Regions from separate parts of the Halomonas sp. DP3Y7-2 genome, predicted to be linked through region 1. Evidence: riboswitches for the same ligand, from Rfam matches in the RefSeq annotation. Region 1 holds a riboswitch; the other holds the start of a gene.
What was found. A riboswitch is a leader RNA that binds a small molecule or an ion and turns the genes downstream of it on or off. The one in region 1 is predicted to bind thiamine pyrophosphate.
Positions count from the first base shown of each region.

Region 2: it holds a riboswitch for thiamine pyrophosphate, as region 1 does, so the genes downstream of both, thiC (phosphomethylpyrimidine synthase ThiC) here and KUV45_RS15560 (3-oxoacyl-ACP reductase) in region 1, are expected to answer to the same signal.

Region 1 is NZ_JAHVKJ010000010.1:719,136-722,547, reverse strand. It holds gene KUV45_RS15565 (LLM class flavin-dependent oxidoreductase) at 1-1,112, opposite strand, end outside; gene KUV45_RS15560 (3-oxoacyl-ACP reductase) at 1,112-1,915, opposite strand; TPP riboswitch at 1,963-2,060, opposite strand; gene KUV45_RS15555 (BCCT family transporter) at 2,601-3,412, shown strand, end outside.
Region 2 is NZ_JAHVKJ010000010.1:581,613-585,024, reverse strand. It holds gene mdoH (glucans biosynthesis glucosyltransferase MdoH) at 1-314, shown strand, start outside; TPP riboswitch at 485-636, shown strand; gene tenA (thiaminase II) at 714-1,382, shown strand; TPP riboswitch at 1,477-1,611, shown strand; gene thiC (phosphomethylpyrimidine synthase ThiC) at 1,704-3,412, shown strand, end outside.

The sequences.
Region 1 (3,412 bases):
CGCTGCATCTCATCGGCAATTCCCTCCGGCGTGCCGACCATCGTGCAGTGCCCACCTCCGGCGGCGAGCCGCCCCATTAGCTGTCTCAGGGTTGGCCGTTCGCTCTCGATAATGCGCAGGATGGTGGCATAGCGTCCTTTCGGACCCGTAAAAGCCTCCAGCGGCGGCAGCGCGGGCACGGGCGCATCCAGCTCCCAGTGACTGACGTCCTGGCCGATAAACTGGCTCAACTGTCGTCGCGAGGCCTCTACCGGCAGCAACTCGTCAAGTTCACGCTGCTTGCGTCGGGCCTCTTCCTCGGTAGACCCGACGTAGGTCACAAGCCCCGGCATGATCGCCACCCTTGAACGGCCTGCGGCTTTTACCCTCGCCTTGAGGTCACCGCAGTAAGCCTGGGCCGATGGCAGGTCGTAGGCCACCGCGTAAATGGCTTCGGCATAGCGTGCCGCCAGGTCTCGCCCCTGTTCTGATGCCCCCGCCTGAAATAGCACGGGATGGCCCTGTGGCGAGCGAGGCACCGTCAAGGGGCCATCGACCAGAAAATGCTCGCCGCGGTGATGAATCGGTTGCACTAGAGCAGCATCCGCATAATCGCCGTGGCGATCTCGCAGCAGCGCGCCATCGCTCCAGGAGTCCCACAGCGCCAGCACGGTATTGGCAAACTCTTCCGCTCTAGCGTAGCGCTGCGCGTGGCCCGGCATACCTTCCAGGCCATGATTGCGCGCCTCGCTGTCGAACATTGACGTCACCAGGTTCCACCCAAGCCGTCCGCCCGAGATATGGTCCAGCGATGCCAGCATGCGAGCCGCATGAAAGGGCGTATAGAAGGTACTGGAGACGGTCGAGATCAGGCCGATATGCTGTGTGGCACGCGCCATCGCGGCAAGCATTGTCAGCGGCTCCAAGGTCCACAGCGGACCGTCTGCGACATTGCCCGCGGCATGGCCATCGGCAAAGAAAACCGCATCCAGGCGACCGCGTTCGGCAAGCTTGGCCAGCTCTTCGTAGTAGGCGATATCCGCCAATCGCTCGACGCTGGAATCAGGGTGTCGCCAGGCCGCCTTGTGATGACCGCAGCCCAGGATGAAGAGATTCAAGTGCATAGAGGTCATCAGCCTTTCACCAGTCCGCCATCGACAATCAGATTCTGCCCGGTGATGGCCCTGGCCCACGGGGAAGCCAACAGCAGTACCGCGTCTGCAAACTCTTGCGGGGTGGTCACCCGTCGCAGCGGTGTGTTGGCGGCGATGAGGTCAAACACCGCGTCTGGTGTGGCCCTGGAAGCGTCCGTCGTGCGCAGCAAGCCGCCGGACACCATATTGACGCTGATATTGTCTGGGCCGAGATCCTGCGCCAGCGTACGCGTCAGCGACAGCAGCGCCGCCTTGGCCGCGGTGTAGTCGTGATACGGCACCACCGGGTTCTGGAACAGGTTGGTACCAATATTGATGACACGCCCGACACCCGCCTCGCGCATGCCGGGAAGCGCTGCCTGCACCGTGTTGAGCGCACCACGCACCACACCCTGAAGTTGATGGTCCAGATGCTCCCAGCTCAGCGAGTCAGGCCCAGGCCGTGCGTCCCCATTGAATGCAAAGTCCGGCAGCGCATTGTTGACCAAGGTAGTCACAGGCCCACCGAAGCCCTCACTGGCCCTCGCCAACATGGCCTCCACGCCATCCCGATCGCACACATCCGCAGCGACGGCCAAGGCATGTTCCGGGTAATCAGCGACTAGCGCCCGGGCGCCTTCTTCGCTGCAGCGGTAGTTGACCACCACGCGAGCGCCTTCTCGCAGGAAGGCGCGCGCCAGGTGAGCGCCCAGACCACGCCCTGCGCCGGTAATCAGCACAATTTGAGCGGAGATATCAGGCGCAACGGGGTCGACAACAGAAGAGGTATCGGGAGCGGTCATGCGATGAGTCCTTGGTCGAGGCGGGGAACGCACGTCGAGCCAGGGACAGACGACTGCGCTGACATCCCTTCGCCGGTATGAACTGGATCAGGTTCGACGGGTATTTCTCAGCCCTGGCTCAGCCAGGACACCCCGTGTCATGCGATCTCGACCTTAGCCCATCACCTTGCCCGGAACAAGACAGCGAGTATCAAGCAGATGAAAGGGCCTACCCTGATTTGCCATCCTGGCACACGCCGCGACAACCCTATCGCGCCCCGGCCCCTTCACCAATCAAATGTATACACATTTAAGCGACGTCTTTCGACCTGCACGGCCTTGGGCTTTGCTTGCCTTCCCGCTGTGACTCTCGCCCATTCTCCCCCTCTATCCTGACCCTCTCGTCTACCTTGTTACCACCCCCTACTTTGGTACTACCCATTATCGGATCGACGCTTAGAAGGATATTCAACGTATTGTTTATCAAAAATAAATTAATATAAGAGTGATCTATCTTTCATCATGAAAGGGAGCTGACGTGATCGCCAGCTCACTCGGCTCTAGCCTTTTCGATCTTTATTGTATATACATTATGACGGATTGACGGACCGCATCAGCGGTTCGCCAAGGAAGCGCTGAGCACCTCCGCTCAGGCATCGGTGCAGCGTTTCCCTAAGCCTGCCACACGCATCTGTGAGATCGGCCGATGACAACACCCGACAATGCTGATCCACTGCGCCACCTGGTAACGCCATCACCCGTGGAGAACAAGAATATGTCCGCCTCCAGCAGAAGGCCGCTAAGAAAAGCCGTCTTCATACCCACCTTTTCCATCATCATGGTGGCCGTGGCCACTGGCCTCATCAACAACGACATGCTGGTCGATGTTGCCAAAGGGGTCTTCTACATCTCCCTGTCTGACTTTGGCTGGCTGTATCAGCTGATTGCCGTAACGGCCCTGGTGGTGTCGGGCTTCATCTTCTTCTCCCGGGCCGGTGATATTCGGCTGGGTGGCAAGGATGCAACGCCTACCTTTTCCTTCGCTGCCACCTTCGCCATGGCGCTGACGGGAGGGATTGCCACGGGGGTCGTCACTTACTCCGTCAATGAACCGATCATCTATCTAGGCAACATCTACGGCGAAATCAGTCACCAGAGCTTCGCTCCCGGCAGTGGCGAGGCCGCCATCTTTGCCTTGGCAAGAAGCTTCCACAACTGGTCATTCATTCCCTACGCACTTTATTCCATCGTGGGGCTGATGATCGGCTACATGCACTTTAACCGCAGAGAACGCTTCTCGATCTCCTCAACCGTCAGCCCCGTACTGGGCAGGCACGGCAGCAAGATCTGGGTAAGGTCCCTGATCGATATCAATTCCGTTCTGGCCATCGCGCTCGGCCTGGCCTCTTCTCTTGGCGCAGGTCTGGCATTGATCAGCTCAGGCATCGAAGCACAGTACGGCATCGAATCCAACGCCATGACCTGGCTGGTGCTGACGATTGCCATCTCGGCGATCTT
Region 2 (3,412 bases), 140 kb from region 1:
TTCTCTGGCTGACGCCCGTCTGGCTCGGCCTGGTGCTGGCGGCTCCGCTGGTGCGCTGGAGCTCCAGCCTGACCATCGGCCGCCGCCTGGCCCGCGCCGGGCTTCTGCTGGTACCCAGTGAGACACGCCCCCCCAGGGTCGTCGCCGATCTACACATCGAGAGTCAGCTACCCTCATCGGGCGCGCCGGCCGCTCCCCCCAGCGAGCGTCCCCGAGACATGCCTGTGCAGTCCTTCCGACGCCCCCATCAATCGGCTGAGGTGCACAGCGACCCTGGCCACCCGATCGACACCCCCACGCCAGATCGTCGCTGATCCATCATAAGCCATCATCAGCGTCGGTGCAGGACGCCGCGGCCGTGACCCTCATGGCCGCGGCGTCATCATTAGGTAGTCTCTCTCGACAACCTCCCTTGACGCCCCCTTCCGATGCTATCCGAAAGTGGTGTCTGGCAAAGCCGCAGGGGCGTGCTAGACTGCGGTCGACTCGCTTGACGGGGTGCCGGTCAATCCGGCTGAGATGGTGCAGGGCCTGCGTGGTGTAGCGGCCCGACAGCACCGATCCCGTGGAACCTGATCCGGGTGCGGTGTGGACTCACACCTTGAACCGGCGTAGGGAATCAGGCGGTGGCACGCCTTCCCTGTGGGGGCCTGCCCTTCCTCCCCGCCGTCCTTCTCTGCCCCGCCCACCGGATCCACTATGCCGGAGCTATCATGGGCTACTGCTTCAACGACCTTATCGCTGCCTGCCGCGACGACTGGCGGCGCTATACCGAGCACGACTTCGTTCGTGCACTTGGGCGCGGCGACCTGAATGACGCCAGCTTTCGCCACTATCTGAAGCAGGACTACCTGTTTCTCCTGCAGTTTTCACGCGCCTACGCCCTTGCTGCCTACAAGAGCCAGAACCTGGAGAGCTTGCAGGGGGCCTTCAAGGGGATGCAGACGATCCTCGAGGTCGAACTGGGCCTGCATCTTGCCTACTGCCGAGAATGGGGCATTGACGACAGTGAGCTCAGCCGTCTACCGGAGGCACGTGCCACCCTGGCCTACACCCGCTACGTCCTCGACACCGGCAGTCGGGGTGATCTGCTGGACCTGCACGTTGCCCTGGCGCCCTGCATGGTCGGCTACGCCGATATCGGTCGCTGGCTGGCGGATCATCCCGAGACGCTGCGTGGTGGCGACAATCCCTACGATGCCTGGATCACCATGTACGCAAGCCCTGACTTTCAGGCCTCGGCCGTGCGCGAAAGACACTGGCTCGACGACCAGCTCAGCCAGGTATCGAGCGCTCGTTTCGAACGGCTGGCGCGCATCTTTAGCGACGCGACCCGTCTCGAGACAGACTTCTGGCAGATGGGACTAGACCTGAGTGACTGACCTTGGCGACGCCTTTAGGCGATTGAACTGAGCGATCGTACTGGGCGATCGACCTGGGTGATCGCGCTCGACAACACAGACAAGCTGACAATAGCAACGCTTGACGGGGTGCCGCAGCCAGCGGCTGAGATCATGCAGCGCATGAGACCCGTTGAACCTGATCTGGGGATACCCCCGATGTTACGGCATCGAGGCGAGGACCAGCGTAGGGATCAAGCGCTCACGGCCACGGCCTCGACGCCCCCTTCTCCCTCGCGACGTGCCATTACCACCATCAGGGCGACGCCACTTGCCCTGCACCGCCGTGAGAGGAAACCACCTATGTCACTCGACCATCCCTCGTCTCATCCGAGATCCCGCCATGACGCCCACTTCCTGGCCGAGACGGCCAGGGTCGACCAGGCCGCCGTCACTCCCCTGCCAGGCTCTCGCAAGGTCTATGTAGAGGGCTCCCGCCCCGACCTGCGGGTGCCATTTCGCGAAATCACCCTGTCGCCGACGCGCACCTCAGGCCCCGACGAAGCCAATCCACCGCTACTGGTGTACGACACCTCAGGCCCCTATACCGACCCGGCGATACAGGTCGATCTGCGCAAGGGACTGGCCGAGTTGCGCAGGCCCTGGATTGAGGAGCGCAACGACACCGAGTGGCTCGACGGTCCCACCTCCGAGTACGGCCGCCGGCGTGCCGATGACCCGCTGCTGGCACCGCTGCGCTTCGAGCTGACGCGCACACCACGCCGCGCCACCAGGACCGCCGATGGCCGCCCGGGCAACGTCACCCAATTGCATTACGCGCGGCGCGGCATCATCACACCGGAAATGGAGTTCATTGCACTTCGCGAGAATCAACGTCGACAGGCCCTTCAGGACCCTTATCGTGGCAGTGACGAGGTCGAAGCGATACTTGGCCACCAGCACCCCGGCCAGTCGTTCGGAGCCCGTTTGCCGGATGAGATCACCCCCGAGTTCGTGCGCCAGGAAGTGGCCGCCGGACGTGCCATCATCCCGGCCAACATCAATCATCCCGAAGCCGAGCCGATGATCATCGGGCGTAACTTTCTGGTGAAGATCAACGGCAATCTAGGCAACTCTGCGGTGACCTCCTCCATCGAAGAGGAAGTGGACAAGATGACCTGGGGGATTCGCTGGGGGGCGGATACGATCATGGACCTGTCCACTGGACAGAACATCCATGAAACCCGTGAGTGGATCATCCGCAACTCACCGGTGCCGATCGGTACCGTGCCACTCTATCAGGCGCTGGAAAAGGTCAAGGGCGTGGCCGAGGACCTGACCTGGGAGGTCTTTCGCGACACCTTGATCGAGCAGGCGGAACAGGGGGTGGACTATTTCACCATCCACGCCGGTGTGCTTCTTCGCTATGTGCCGCTGACCGCTGGCCGAGTCACCGGCATCGTCTCGCGGGGAGGCTCGATCATGGCCAAGTGGTGTCTCTATCACCACCAGGAAAGCTTCCTCTACACCCACTTCGAGGAGATCTGCGAGATCTGCAAGCAGTATGACGTGGCCTTCTCGCTGGGCGATGGGCTGCGCCCGGGATCCGTGGCAGATGCCAATGACGAAGCTCAGATGGCCGAACTCAAGACCCTGGGCGAGCTGACCCACATTGCCTGGAAGCACGACGTGCAGGTGATGATAGAAGGGCCCGGCCACGTGCCCATGCACCTGATCAAGGAGAACATGGACAAGCAGCTCGAGTACTGCGACGAGGCGCCCTTCTATACCCTGGGCCCGCTGGTCACCGACATCGCTCCCGGCTATGACCACATCACCTCAGGCATCGGCGCGGCGATGATCGGCTGGTACGGCTGCGCCATGCTCTGCTACGTCACCCCCAAGGAGCACCTGGGCCTGCCCGACAAGGACGACGTCAAGACCGGGATCATCACGTACAAGATCGCCGCCCATGCGGCGGATCTGGCCAAGGGGCACCCCGGCGCTCAGCGCCGGGACAATGCGTTGTCCAAGGCACGCTTCGAGTTCCGCTGGGAGGACCAGTTCAACCT